Regions from separate parts of the Paenibacillus sp. GCM10028914 genome, predicted to be linked through region 3. Evidence: riboswitches for the same ligand, from Rfam matches in the RefSeq annotation. Region 3 holds a riboswitch; each other region holds the start of a gene.
What was found. A riboswitch is a leader RNA that binds a small molecule or an ion and turns the genes downstream of it on or off. The one in region 3 is predicted to bind ZMP and ZTP.

Region 1 (4,954 bases), on a different contig from region 3:
CTGTGAAGGCTGCTGCGGTTGGGATTGTCATTCGTGCGAGTCAGCAAGAGCAGACGATCATTCGATATGATAAAACCAACAAAAAAATAACGCTAAATCGCGCAGAGTCTGGCAATCTGAGTGACGGTACAAACAATGCGATTAGATCGTGTAGGTTGGATAGTGAGAACATTAAATTTCACCTTTTTGTAGATACATCCTCTGTTGAGGTTTTTATAAATGATGGCGAAGAGGTATTCACGAGCAGGATATTTCCGCAATCAGGCAGCGAGGAAATTCGCTTCTTCACTGAAGAGGGCAGTGCACATATGACAATGACAAAATGGGATCTTGCACAAGCAGTAGACTAATAATAAAAGGGGAGAAGGAAGAATGGCGAATAATCATGATATTGCAAAATCAGTAGTAGAAGCAATTGGCGGGAGAGAGAATATTGCTTCTTTTGCTCACTGTGCAACAAGGCTTCGTATTATGGTTCACGATGAGAAGAAGATTGATCAGAAAAAGGTAGAGAATATCGAGAAGGTTAAAGGCGCTTTTTTTAACTCGGGCCAATATCAGATTATCTTTGGTACCGGTACGGTTAATCAAATATTTGAAGAGGTCGAAAACCTTGGATTAGAAAGCACAAGTAAAGAGGCGTTAAAAAGCGAATCAAAGAAATCAGGGAATGCTTTTCAACGTGCAATTCGTACTTTCGGTGACGTATTCGTTCCGATTATCCCCGTATTGGTTGCAACAGGATTATTTATGGGACTTCGGGGGTTACTGACACAAGAACAGGTGCTTGCGTGGTTTGGTGCAACACCAGCTGATATTTCACCGAACTTCCTGCTCTTTACACAGGTGCTAACGGATACGGCATTTGCGTTCTTGCCTGCTTTGGTTGCTTGGTCCGCATTCAGAGTATTTGGCGGTAGTCCGGTCCTCGGGATTGTCTTAGGCTTGATGCTTGTAAATCCTGCATTACCTAATGCTTATGAAGTAGCTAATGGGTCATCAGAAGCACTTATATTCCTTGGATTTATACCGGTTGTTGGATATCAAGGGTCCGTTCTGCCAGCTTTTTTTATGGGATTACTAGGTGCGAAATTTGAGCGTTTTCTTAGAAAGAGAATTCCTGAAGCCATTGATTTGATCGTAACACCATTCTTAACCCTTGTTGTCATGATTATTCTTGGACTATTCGCGATTGGTCCCGTATTCCATTCAGTTGAAGAAATCGTTCTGAACGCAACAACGTTCGTGTTAGAACTTCCTTTCGGTTTGGCAGGACTTCTCATTGGCTTCCTTAATCAGATTATTGTCGTTACGGGTGTGCATCATATCTTTAACTTTTTGGAGATCCAATTACTTGAGCGGACAGGAGCCAATCCATTTAACGCAATCGTCACAAGCGCGATGGCTGCTCAAGGCGCAGCTTGTCTTGCAGTAGGCATGAAGACGAAGAATAAGAAGCTGAAAGCGTTGTCGTTCCCGTCTTCGTTCTCCGCATTATTGGGTATTTCAGAACCAGCTATATTTGGTGTCAACCTGCGTTATGTTAAGCCGTTTGTTATGGGTTTAATCGGTGGGGGTGTAGGCGGATTCATGGCATCGCTATTCCAGCTTAAAGCTACTGGTATGGCAGTCACCGTTATACCAGGAACGCTCCTTTACTTGAATAGCCAGCTTCCACTTTATATCCTCTGTAACATAGTAGCCATGGCAATAGCATTTGCATTAACCTGGTTCTTTGGGTTTAATGATAAAATGCTGGATGAACTGAGTTTGAAAAATAAATAGTAGATATAGAAAGCTCGCCGCATTGCTGGCGAGCTTTTTTCTTGTACGGAGAAGAAGTTACTTCTGCTGGAGAACATTGTATAATGAGTGACAGAAAGCTTAAATGTGAGGAGTCGTGCATCATGTTTAGAGGTTGGAAGCTATCTGTGCTTGGCATAGTGATTGTCGGCATCACTGCCGGGATCGCGCCCCAGTTCGGATTAATCGACTATTACAGATCTATATCCATGTTCATTTTATTCGTCTTGTTTATCGTAGCACTAGAAGTGATGGATCGATTCAACCGCCGAAAAAAAGAATAATAACATCCCAAAGATAGATGCGCATTGCTTCAAAACGTGATATATTTAACAAAAGTCACTATGTGTAACTGGCGTAGCATGGAACACCATGAGGGAGCACATAGATAACAGCCGTACGCCTGGGCAGAGGTAAGGAGATTCTCGAAGAATCTCCTTACCTCTTTGTGTTTTATAAACATAACTTGTCGAAAGGGCTGGTAAACATGAAGAATGAACCATTGATCTTGGATGGTAATCAAGTCGCAAATCGTATTAAAGAGGAATTGAAAGAGCGTGTCGAACAATTGGTACAGAATGGAGTTACGCCTTGTTTGGCAACTATACTTGTCGGTGATGACCCTGCCTCAGAGACATACGTTCGAATGAAGGGGAATGCCTGCAAGAGACTCGGGATCGATTCCAAACGTGTAGTGCTGGAAAGCTCAACTTCTACGGAAGAATTAATTAACGTTATTCGTGATCTAAATAATGATCCGTCTGTTCACGGTATATTGCTTCAGCATCCGGTCCCGCATCATATTGATGAACGCGCTGCTTTTGAAGCAATCTCGATTGAAAAAGATGTAGACGGTGTTACCATGCTTGGATTTGCTCAAAATGCATTTGGGCAGGCAGCCTTTCCTTCCTGTACGCCAGCAGCTATTCTGGCAATTATGGACGAATACCAGATTCCGATGGAAGGAAAGCACGCTGTCGTTGTAGGCAGAAGTCCGATTCTCGGAAAGCCGGTGTCAATGATGCTTCTGAATCGGAATGCTACCGTGACCATTTGTCATTCCAGAACGCAAAATTTAGACCAACTGGTATCCCAAGGGGATATCGTTGTGGCGGCAGTCGGAAAACCTAACTTCATTCAAGGAGATTGGATCAAGCAAGGCGCAGTTATTATGGATGCTGGATACAATGAAGGCAATATCGGAGATTGTGATTACGATGCTTGTTATGAGCGTGCAAGTGCGATAACTCCTGTTCCCGGTGGTGTTGGGCCGGTTACGATCGCTACATTACTGAAGCATACGGTTGATGCTGCGGAGAAGACCGTGAATTAAACGTAACAACAATGTAAGTATCATGAGACGGCTATTTATCCTGTATGGATGAGTAGCTGTTTCTTTTCATATGAAAATTTTGAATTGATTAAGATTATGCTACAATGATTGCTAAGTACGAATACCCTGAGACTACATTCTTGAACTTACGAACAGGAGGGCAAATATGGAGTGGTTAGCTGTACAGCCCTATTATAAAATCCGGAGAGAAGTTGGAAGTACGGAACAAAGAACGATTGAGGAAAACCGTACTTTATATTTGTATAATGATAAGATCGTAACTCAGTATCGTGAGTTTCCGATAACCGATGTGTTTGACGTGTCTTATCGTAAGATGGGGGAAACGGGTGGATTTCTTTATCTGCATACGAAGCTAGGTGTATATTCGTATACGGTTAAAGATAACCCAGCCAGCTTCATTAAAGCTTTCAAAAGTCTGTAATCAAGTGGGCCTGAATTACTCGGTTGTACGGATGATTCTGATGTATTCTCGCGGATAAAAGGACGCGGCACCATTGTTTGTTTCTTTTAGGCTGCGATTGTTTAAATGATCTGTATAGCTAAATGGCTCTAGGTTTGATTCAGGGTAATGTATTCGGTTAATATGCCTGTCCATCAACGCTGCCCCGATGATTAGAAAGGCGAACAGCGTAACACAAACGGTGACTTTCCGGGTAATCATTATTATCACTCCTCACCTAAGAGTGATTCCCCATCTCAGATTTTTCATTCATAATTCTTTTGACAAAAGCGCCAAAATTAAGCTATACTGATTCTCAGTTTGAGACTGAACGCGAACTATATATGGAAATAACCGGAGGAGCCTGCCAACAGCGGGCTCTTTTTGCGTTTTTTTGGTCTTACGATCTATGTATTGGTAATAATTTTGGCAATACTAAGGAAAGATTACATTTTTGGGCTAAGGAGGAATCAACTTGTCGCTGCTTCACGTCGCCATTATGGTACCTATTCTTTTTGCCGTTTTGGTACCTCTGTTTTACAAGTTTATGAAACGAATACACACAGGATGGTTTATCCTGCCTGTCCCTGCGATTTTGTTCGCCTATTTCATCAGCAGGATTCCTTCGGTACAGGAGGGGGGAGAAGTACTCTCTACCTTACGATGGATACCTTCTTTAGGCATCAATTTCACCGTATATCTTGATGGACTGAGTCTGTTATTTGCCTTGCTGATTACGGGCATTGGTATGCTTGTTGTCTTCTATTCTGTGTTCTACATGGATAAGAACAAAGAAGCGATCCACCGGTTTTATGTATACTTGCTTCTGTTCATGGGGGCTATGCTCGGTGTCGTGCTGTCCGATAACGTGATGGTACTTTACGGATTTTGGGAATTGACGAGTGTATCTTCCTTCCTGCTGATCGCTTTCTGGCATACTAGAGATCGCTCCAGATACGGAGCGCTAAAATCCATGCTTATTACCGTATTTGGTGGTCTTGCCATGTTCACCGGTTTTCTTATGTTATCGATCATGGCGAACAGTATGAGCGTCCGAGAAATCATTGGAAGCGTCGGTGAGATTACGGACCATGTATTATTTATACCTGCTATGTTTCTCATTCTTCTGGGCGCTTTTACGAAGTCGGCTCAGTTTCCGTTTCATATTTGGTTGCCGGATGCGATGGAAGCACCAACACCTGTCAGTGCTTATCTTCATTCCGCTACGATGGTAAAAGCCGGCCTTTATTTGGTTGCCCGTTTTAGCCCCGTGTTCGCGGGTCATGCCGAGTGGTTTTGGCTCGTGACAGCGGTTGGACTAACCACACTGATCTATGGATCTATTCGTGCCATTAAAC
Region 2 (4,954 bases), on a different contig from region 3:
CAATATTATTCAAAATACTTCTCCATTGATTCTTACTAACTTCACAAAATCTGTATTTCGGAATGTTGTGTTTCTTACATACTTCTTCTATTTCAAAGCGAACAGATAAATTATTCATCTCTGAAACTCCGTTCATTAATTTTTGTTGTAAAGCTTACGCGACCGCTCCTAAAGGACTTAGCCTCACAGGGTTGGTCGTATGATGAGGATGACTTCTTTTGATAATAATTTTAGAGTCTCTTATACTATCAGATAATCGATCACTTTCAATTCCAGTTTCTTCATATATTTCTCTTATACAAGCAAGTTCGGGATTGTTCATCTCATCAGGTTCGATATGTCCCCCAATTCCTGTCCATAATCCTGGGGCAAGCTTCCTATTTGCAGATCGTTTCATCATCAAAATTTTGTCATTATAATATAGAAATGCGGTAGACATTAATCGAGTGTTCATTCTCATCTCCTAAGGCACTATTCTGTATATTCATTCTCTAAAATGGAAAATAAATATGAATCATGAAATTTCCCTTTAGCCCATATATGTTCTCTTAAATGGCCTTCTTTTTTCATTCCAATTTTACTTAAAACCTTTGCAGATCCAATATTACCTGGACGACATGTTGCATAAACTCTATGTACTTTGAATTTTTCAAATGCTAACTTTAACATTGCTTTTGATACTTCACTTGCATATCCATTTTTCCAGTAATCTGGATTAAAGCAATAACCGATTTCTGCATTTAACTCTTTAATATAAAATCCACATCCACCTATTAATTGATTCGTATCTTTCAATATTACTGCAAGTTCAAAATCGGTTCGGTCAATTGTTTGTTGTTTTTCAATTTGTTCATTGACGTATGCTTTAGTTTCATCTTCATTGTTTGGTCCCCAAATCGTATATTCTGTTACTTTAGGATTAGACGCATATATATGTACATCTGTCCAATCCTTCATTATGAGGTCTCTAATTATTAATCTCGAGGTTTCTATGTGCATCATAAATCCTCCTTAGTAAGTGCTCCGATTTCATATAACGGAAATCCAACATTCTTCTCAGCTAATTCCAAGGCCAGATATCAAAAACCTCATTTACAATCCCTCCAACCACTATATTAGGAAAACCAAACATTATGAACTTGTATTTTAATCGATTCTTCTCCTGGTAATCTGCTCCGTTATGATTGTTTCTAAACTCGTTATAGTTATACAACCACTTTAATCCGATTTGAATATATAGGGCTATTGCTAGACTAATCATCCCTAGTGACATATTAAAGAAAACTAATATTTCATACATTTGTGTTATCCAAACTATAATTAATGATATAAATACGAGTAACAATCCTGATAAAAACCATTTACGCATTTTAACAATCATCCTTTCTTTGTTAATCAACGCTTTCTCAATTAACTGACTTTAACTTCATTCCACATTCCCATTGTGGTTGGCATAGGTACTTTTCGATTCTATGCTGATTTCCTATAACGTTTCTTGTATCTACGAGCCAAGGCTATTATGCATGTATATGTTGTTATATGAATTATTGTGTGTTTGCTTTATGTTGATAATCTATATCACTTATGCATGGTTTTATTACTTTCACTACTTTCCGCATATCCGAATCACTTGAACTCTCCAGATATTAATTTCTCTAAATCTAGTTCAAATAATCCCTCAAAATTTTCTGAACAATCCCCATACGCATATTGTAGTTAATAAAGACCAAGTGCGCTAACACTTGGTCCATACAATTGGCTTGGATAGGTATTCCCTTCTTGGTCAGTTACTGATTCCATATATACTCTAATCTTGATGCTGTTTCTATTGCTCTCTCTACTCCTAATAGTCTTGATACAACATAGAGAGAAGCATCAATTCCAGCAGTAACACCAGCCGACATCACTATCTTACCATTGTCTATATACCTGATGTCATCTATTATTTCACAATCCTTAGGTGCCACTTGTGCTAATAAATCCATTGCCCTTCTATTCGTTGTTACCTTTAGTCCACTTAACAGATTTGCCTTTGCTAACAATAGCGCACCCGTACAAATGGATAATACAAGTTCTGTATCTTTAGAAATACTATTGATCCATGATGTTAAAACCTCATTATTCATTTCTGTTCTAGATCCTATGCCTCCAGGGATAACCAAAATATCAGGTTGAGGACAATCGTTAAAATTATATTTAGGGGAAACTGCAAACGAACTAATCGTATTTATTAACCCAGCTTTCTCACTCACAGTATAAGTATTAAAATCCTTTCCCCAATTGCTCGCGGTAGCAAATACATCGAATGCTCCACAAAAATCTAAACCATCTACATGCTCATACAATAATACCGCTACATTCCTTGTTCTATTCACCCAGACCATCTCCTAAAATAAAATAAGTACTTGATCTCATAAGACCAAATACTTTGCCCAGGCGAACGGCATATGAAGTATGTGCTCCACCGTAGTTATCTACGTTCTCGCCAGTTACACATACCATATTCTTGAAGTTAATTATATCTTACAATTTAGAGATATCAATATATCGAACATGAAATTGTTTTTAATGGCCCTTTGCGATCATTTCTTATAACGTTACCGTGTTCACGACGTCCCCCACCTTAAGGCTGCGTAGCAAATCGCCACGATGCAGTTAGGTGGTGCCGATATGTCCCGGCATATACTTCCTCGACTTTACTCCAGGGAACGCGGCGGCTTGTTCGATTTTATGTAATGTCACATTCCTTCCACATTCTGATTACTTCTTTTAATTCTAGATCTTCAAATTGCATTTTATAGATATCCGGTTTCTTTAATTGATCTAAGAACTCCAAGCCATAATTAGTATCAAAATGATTCATCATCAAAGTCATTACAAGACCGTGTGTTCCAAGAACAATTTTCTTCCCTTGGTGTTCTTTTAATATGGTTTTGAGCACTCCGATTGACCTATTCTGGCAATCTGCGTTAGATTCACCACCTGGTAGTGCATACTCAGGGTTGTAGAAGTTATTTCTAATATTAGACATTAGATCAATAATATAATCTGAAGCAAATTGACGTTCCCTAAGATCTTCAAAAGTTTCTATCTCTAAGTTTAAGTGTTGAGCCAATCCCTCAACACTCAGTACGGCTCGAGAATATGGACTTGAAATAATTATGTCTATTCCTTCATCAATAAGTAACTTCGTTACTTTTTCAACATCCAACTTACCCTTTGCGGTAAGTCCTCTTGTTCTCTCATTCCCTTCATCGTATGGTGATTCAGCATGCCTAACCATATAGATTGTGGTTATCATACAGACCTCCTTAAGTCGCTATCATATGTACTTTACTGTGATTTCACATAACGTCGCTTAAGGCGCTTAGCGCCGGGTCGAAAACTTAGCCTCGCAGGGTTGTGAGCTGAATCCTCCACTGCACTCCCATCTTGCGGATCAAGGGCGAAGGTCGAAGCGTAGATGTGTTGTTATAAGACGAGAATCTTCGATTCTCACAGATGAATTTACTCCCACATTCTCGTCACTTCAATTAAATCTCGATCTTTAAATCTTAATTTGTATATATCAGGTATTGTAGTCGATTCCCAAAAGCTATACCCATATTGTTTATCAAAGTAATTCAATATCAATGTCATGATATCACCGTGTGTTCCAACTACAATCTTCTTTCCTTGATGAATTTCAATGATCCTATCAATGACGGTAATTGCACGCAATTGCGCCTCTTTACTAGACTCTCCTCCTGGGAAAGAATAATCAATATCTTCAAATACGCGATGCTTTGCTTCCTTAAACGTAACTGAGGTAAATTCACCAATGATTCTTTCACGTAAGTCTTCTTCTATAGTTATCTCTTTATGTTGATCATTTGATGTTGGTCGGATCGTTTCGATTGATCTCATGTAAGGACTTGAGACAAAAATCTCTATGTGTACCGATTTAAAAATTTCTAGTATCGTTTGTGAATCTCCTTTTCCTTTTTCTGATAATCCTCTGGTTCTTTCTTTACCTTCTACATATCCAGACTCTGCGTGTCTAACAAAATACAATTTGGTTTCCACTACTTCTATCTCACCACTTTCTTTAATCAACATTGCAATGGTTTCAGCTAACGTCTTTATATTCACGACCCTCACTAGCTTAAGGCGCGAATGCGACGGATCGCCAGACTTAGCCAGTGTAATGTTGTCCGGCTGTATTCGCTTTCTGAAATCCCCCCTGCCGGACCGAGGGCGTTTGCCCGATGCATGAATATAATCTTATAAGATGTCAGCACCTTCTTCGAAAAGAATTCATACTAAGCTTTATAAGATCTCAAATTCCGTATATTTTTCAGCCCACTCCGAAAAGGACATCGTGTCATCCCAAGTTACCTCGCCAATTGCCTTGGCACATCCCCAATCCAACACTCTTTGATGAAGCATATGAATTTTAATTCTTGCATTGAAGGCTTCTTTGTCTTCACAACGATTGAAATACTCTCTGATAAATAGCTTGGCATGTTCTTCTTCATCTTCATCTATATACATGATAACTATTCTTGGTAGGTCAGCTATGCCATCGCCAAAATACCCAGTTGTAAAATCAAAGATTCCACCTAACATCCAGTCCTCGGTTGATCGTTGAACCAGCACATTATCTGCTTTAAAGTCGCCCATTACAAATGTGGGTGAATTTAGAGCATTAAACGATTCTTCACACATTAAAAATAATTTCTCTACCCATTCAATATCTTTGGGAGTAATTACGGAATACTTCTTCGCATCTTCCAACCAATATCTTATCCGATCGTAAAGCCAAGTTTTATAGGTGCCATTAAACGGTCTAATACATTGATTCTTTGGATCAAACTCACCAAAATCCTCAACTTTCCATTGATGCAACTCACATAAAGTGTTTGCTAGCAGTTTAACAATTTGTTTTTCTTCTTCTTTGCTAATCTTGTTTTTG
Region 3 (4,954 bases):
GAAATAAGGGATGCTGTTGTTGCTCAAATGCAAGAGTGGGTGTTGGAATTGAATGATCCGCAAAGCTTGGAAGAAGCCAGGGCATTAACTCGTAATCATCTGCCGGAAATTCGCCAGCTGGTCGGGCAAGAGCTGTCCAAGCGCGGGATTACATATGACTATGATGTCGATCTGGGCATGGTTCCGTTTCCAACCAAGCTTTATGGTGGCACCGTATATCCGGCGGGTGAATATGAAGCTGTACGGATTACACTAGGTGAAGGGAAAGGGCAGAACTGGTGGTGTGTGCTGTTCCCTCCGCTATGCTTCATTGATGCAGGGAGTGGTGATGCAGCAGCTCAACCGGCAGAAAGCGAAGTGCGTACCGTTTCGGCGAAAGCTGATGGCAATAAAGCGACAGAAGAAAGAGAAAGCGCGGCTTCCAGTGAACCAGAAGTGCGGTTCTTCCTGTGGGATCTGTTCGCAGGTATTTGGGATTGGATGACAGGGCTGTTTGCTTAAGTAGAATAGACATGTATGAGTGCATCCTTCACCTAACAAGAGCCATGGCTAAGTGCGGGTGATAGACCAAGAAGAGATGATTGTCGTCATTCGTGGTGGAATATGATACAATTTTAAGTAGAAGAGTGCTTTCTCTTTAGCGCAGGACCTGTTGCAGGTTACCCGTGGCTGGAGGATACAAGCGCTTTTTCTTTTGGGATAACTGACAGAAGACATTCACAATCCATTCTGTTGGCACGCTGAACAGATTGCTTGCAGGATGATCTACTATATAGAAAGTTTGGGATGACGATGGAACGAGAACGAGAACGGGAAGAGAACGGAATTCACGGACAAGAACTTCAGGAACGGAAGACAGTCACAACCATGTGGCGGATATGCCTGAATGATAACGACAGTATGCCAACCAGCAATATGGACTCTTTCAAGGTGGGCAACGCAGATGAGGATGCTCGTGTATTGAAGGAAGCGGGCGAAGTGCTTGCTGCAGGCGGAACGGTAGCTTTTCCGACCGAAACGGTGTATGGCCTTGGCGCGGATGCTGGAAATACTGCTGCGGTGGAACAAATATTTGCGGCCAAAGGGCGTCCGTCGGACAACCCTCTTATCGTGCATATTTCCGATCTGTCACAGCTCGAGGATCTTGTTCTTGGTGTGAATGATACAGAGCGGCGTTTGATGGAAGCTTACTGGCCGGGACCGCTGACACTGGTCTTACCTGTGAAGCCAAGCGCGGTATCCCCGCGCGTGACAGCTGGGCTGGATACGGTTGCGATCCGCATGCCGGATCATAAGGTGGCGCTGGCACTGATCAGCGCCGCAGGCTGTCCGCTCGCGGCACCGAGCGCGAACCGTTCTGGCCGGCCGAGCCCAACGCTGGCCAGCCATGTGTTTGAGGACCTGGCCGGCAGCATCGACGGCATTCTCGACGGCGGCCCCGCCGGGGTCGGTGTCGAGTCGACGGTCGTGCAGGTAGGCCAGGACGGTGCCGTGACGGTGCTTCGCCCCGGCGGCGTCACGGAAGAGCAGCTTGCCGCCATTGCGGCAAGCGTGCAGCGCGACCCGGCGCTTACGCGCGCCGGTGGCACTGACAGCCCGGCGCCTCGCTCGCCGGGCATGAAGTACACGCACTACGCACCCAAAGGTGCGCTGTGCATCGTACAAGGGCGGACGGCAGACGCTGTGTCCGCCAAGATCCAGGCCGAGCTTGACGCCGCGAAGGCGCGCGGAGAAAAGACCGGTGTGCTGTCGTTCGACGAGCACATCGGTCACTACCGCGCAGACGTCGTCGTCTCGCTCGGCAGCTTGGCCGCACCTGAGGAAGCGGCTAAGCGGCTTTACGCCGGGCTGCGCCAATTCGATGAAGAGGGCGCGACCTTTCTCCTGGCTGAATCCTGCCCGGAGAAAGGCCTTGGCGCCGCAGTGATGAACCGGCTGCTTAAGGCGGCAGGCCATCATATTTTACTAGCAGATGAAATGGATTAATGAGGTTGCTGCCACGATAAATTAGGTGAGGCCGCATGATTAGGACGGGTTTCTCTCTGACCCCCTCGATGCAAAATCAGGTATGAATCGCCCCTTGTCCGCATATGGTGTACAAGACCATAGGGACTTGGGGGAAATTCAGATGTTGGAAACTTCAATCCAATCAGGGCAGCTCGCGACCATCTTAATTATGGCTGTGGCGCTCGGGCTTGATGCATTTTCATTAGGAATTGGCGTTGGCATGAGAGGTATCCGGCTGAGACATATCCTGATGATCAGTTTACTGATCGCCTTTTTTCATATGATCATGCCGTTGATCGGGCTGGTTGCCGGCCGATATGTTGGAGCTTTGCTCGGACAAGTTACGGGGTTTGCCGCAGGAGGTCTCCTTGTGCTTCTTGGTGGACATATGATCTGGAACTCTTTTCGAAAAGAAGAGGGAGGGTTTGTAAATCCCACAACGCTGCTCGGCATGCTACTGTTTTCACTCAGCGTCAGTATCGACTCCTTCTCAGTAGGTGTCTCGCTGGGGATGTTTGTGAAAGATATGCTGCCGATTGTCATTTCATTTGGTGTTATTGGCGGGCTTATGTCCATCTTAGGGCTGACAATTGGTCGGCAGGCAGCTAGCAAACTTGGTGAATACGGAGAAATGTTAGGCGGCGTCATTCTGCTTGCATTTGGTTTGATGTTTATATTTTGATACAATAACGGCAGTAAAGTATACAATTTAGGGGAGGTGGAGACCGTGAAAAACATATTGTTCGTTTGTACCGGCAACACCTGTCGCAGTCCGATGGCTGAAGGTATGCTGCGTAAACTTGCCAAGGGGAGAGGAATCGCCCTTGAGGTACGTTCTGCTGGTGTTGCAGCTATTGAAGGAATGCCGATTTCATCACATGCGGAGTCGGTGCTTCGGGATCAGCAAATCGAGGATGGATTGACATCTAAACCTTTAAGCATAGATTTGGTGGAATGGGCAGATCTTATTCTGACATTGACATTATCCCATAAGCAGTACGCGATTCGTCAGTTCCCCTATGCTGCGGACAAAGTTCACACGTTAAAGGAATACGTTGAGAATGATGAGCGGGTGCTTCGTGATTTGCAAGAACAGGACAGTCTTCTCGCGTCGATGGAGATGACGAGATCTCTTGGCGGCGAGTTGCTGGAGCAGGATAAAGTAAGACTTATTGAACTCAGACAGCGGATTCCGAGCTTTGATATTTCCGATCCATTCGGCGGCTCTCTCGAGGATTATGAGGCAACGGCAGCGGAAATCCGTTCAGCGTTGTTTCGCTTACTGGACAAACTGGATCTTGAGAATAAATAGGAATTGGATCACATATACGCAAATTATCCGTTGCTTTTCCTCAGCGTTTGATTTAAGATGAAGGGGAAAAACACGGATTCCGGTGTAACTGGCGACGAAGTGGATGAAACCACGATGGAGCACCGGAAACATACGGCCGGTCGCCTGGGCAAAGAGCATTTGGTGCACATTTCACGTGCGCGGACTGCTCTTTTTTTCGTCTTTTGATGACAATTTGGGTTATAATGATACAAGTTGTTGTACGCGCGTTTTGCGATATTCTGCAAAAATGCGAAAGACAAAAGATGAAACTTATTAGGGGGTTTTTCATATGAAAATCGCATTGGGCACAGATCATGCCGGTATTCGTTTGAGAGAAGAAATTTCACAGGTCATTCGTAGCCTTGGACATGAGGTTGAAGATTTGGGCTGTGGTTGTTCTGATTCGGTAGATTATCCTGATTACGCGCTTCCGGTATGCGAGAAGGTTGTTTCCGGAGAGGCTGATCGTGGAATTCTAATCTGCGGAACGGGAATCGGTATGAGTATTGCAGCGAACAAGGTGCCGGGCATCCGCTGTGCGCTGACGCATGATGTGTTTTCGGCAAAAGCTACCCGTGAGCATAATGACAGCAACGTGCTTGCTCTCGGTGAACGAGTGGTAGGACCTGGACTCGCAGCAGAAATCGTAACCGCTTGGCTTGAAACGGAGTTTAGTCAAGGTGAGCGGCATGTGGGCAGAGTGAACAAGATTAAAGCGATCGAGGAACGTTACTTGAAGAAGTAAGTTCATTCCAGGAATGACGGTAACTTTGCATAAAGCAGTTGCATTCAGACGAACTCCATGGAGGGCTGTGACATGACAGATTACCCGATTGATCATGCGTTGAAAGAGCAAACCGTGACAGTTGTGAAAGAGTTAGCCGAGGCTGCAAGTCTTGGACCAGGCAAGGTGCTGGTTGTTGGAACGAGCACTAGTGAAATTGTGGGTCGCCGGATTGGTACCGGTGGAGCGCTCGAAACAGCTAATCAAGTGCTGGATGCCATTATGGAAGTACAAACAGCGTATGGTTTTTACACCGCTTTTCAGTGTTGCGAGCATTTGAACCGTGCACTTGTGGTGGAGCGCGAATTGCTTGAACACTTGGGACTAACAGAAGTTGCTGCTGTACCGGTTCCGCATGCGGGCGGTTCCATGGCTTCTGCGGCTTATCGCCGTTTTAAAGACCCGTGTCTTGCAGAGAGTATCTTAGCTCATGCTGGCGTAGATATCGGTGAGACGATGATTGGAATGCATCTGCGCCGTGTTGCGGTACCTTTTCGCCCAAGTATCCGGTATATCGGAGAGGCGCGTGTGACTGCGGCTTTCACGAGACCGAAGCTAATCGGCGGGGAGAGGGCCAAGTATCGGTTGGAGCAGGAGAACGATTCATCAGCATGTGATTAAGTTTGGGCTGTGATTGATGATGTACCATATAATTATTTAATTTTGGGGAGGAACCTTTAATGATGGAGAATTTGCGTAAGCAAGACCCGGCTGTCCTGGAAGCTATGAATTTGGAACTGAAACGTCAACGCAGCAATATTGAGCTTATCGCTTCCGAGAATATCGTGAGTGAAGCAGTTATGGAAGCGATGGGTTCCGTACTGACTAAT

Region 1: linked by a shared signal. The riboswitch ahead of ACFQV5_RS10520 (bifunctional 5,10-methylenetetrahydrofolate dehydrogenase/5,10-methenyltetrahydrofolate cyclohydrolase) and the one ahead of rpiB (ribose 5-phosphate isomerase B) in region 3 are both predicted to bind ZMP and ZTP.
Region 2: linked by a shared signal. The riboswitch ahead of ACFQV5_RS17895 (DJ-1/PfpI family protein) and the one ahead of rpiB (ribose 5-phosphate isomerase B) in region 3 are both predicted to bind ZMP and ZTP.

Annotation. Positions count from the first base shown of each region.
Region 1 covers NZ_JBHTFO010000012.1:40,812-45,765, reverse strand. Annotated here, with positions in the region: gene ACFQV5_RS10535 (glycoside hydrolase family 32 protein) at 1-350, shown strand, start outside; gene ACFQV5_RS10530 (sucrose-specific PTS transporter subunit IIBC) at 373-1,785, shown strand; gene ACFQV5_RS10525 (hypothetical protein) at 1,908-2,087, shown strand; ZMP/ZTP riboswitch at 2,142-2,219, shown strand; gene ACFQV5_RS10520 (bifunctional 5,10-methylenetetrahydrofolate dehydrogenase/5,10-methenyltetrahydrofolate cyclohydrolase) at 2,291-3,136, shown strand; gene ACFQV5_RS10515 (hypothetical protein) at 3,303-3,578, shown strand; gene ACFQV5_RS10510 (hypothetical protein) at 3,594-3,818, opposite strand; gene ACFQV5_RS10505 (Na+/H+ antiporter subunit A) at 4,072-4,954, shown strand, end outside.
Region 2 covers NZ_JBHTFO010000017.1:80,639-85,592, forward strand. Annotated here, with positions in the region: gene ACFQV5_RS17875 (DUF6756 family protein) at 1-118, opposite strand, end outside; gene ACFQV5_RS17880 (NUDIX domain-containing protein) at 155-454, opposite strand; gene ACFQV5_RS17885 (GNAT family N-acetyltransferase) at 472-999, opposite strand; gene ACFQV5_RS17890 (hypothetical protein) at 1,061-1,369, opposite strand; gene ACFQV5_RS17895 (DJ-1/PfpI family protein) at 1,788-2,384, opposite strand; ZMP/ZTP riboswitch at 2,424-2,503, opposite strand; gene ACFQV5_RS17900 (histidine phosphatase family protein) at 2,729-3,301, opposite strand; gene ACFQV5_RS17905 (histidine phosphatase family protein) at 3,508-4,098, opposite strand; gene ACFQV5_RS17910 (phosphotransferase family protein) at 4,309-4,954, opposite strand, start outside; gene ACFQV5_RS17915 (protein kinase family protein) at 4,940-4,954, opposite strand, start outside.
Region 3 covers NZ_JBHTFO010000008.1:61,580-66,533, reverse strand. Annotated here, with positions in the region: gene spoIIR (stage II sporulation protein R) at 1-501, shown strand, start outside; gene ACFQV5_RS06820 (L-threonylcarbamoyladenylate synthase) at 787-1,986, shown strand; gene ACFQV5_RS06815 (manganese efflux pump MntP) at 2,129-2,689, shown strand; gene ACFQV5_RS06810 (low molecular weight protein arginine phosphatase) at 2,735-3,319, shown strand; ZMP/ZTP riboswitch at 3,394-3,476, shown strand; gene rpiB (ribose 5-phosphate isomerase B) at 3,630-4,085, shown strand; gene ACFQV5_RS06800 (TIGR01440 family protein) at 4,158-4,745, shown strand; gene glyA (serine hydroxymethyltransferase) at 4,805-4,954, shown strand, end outside.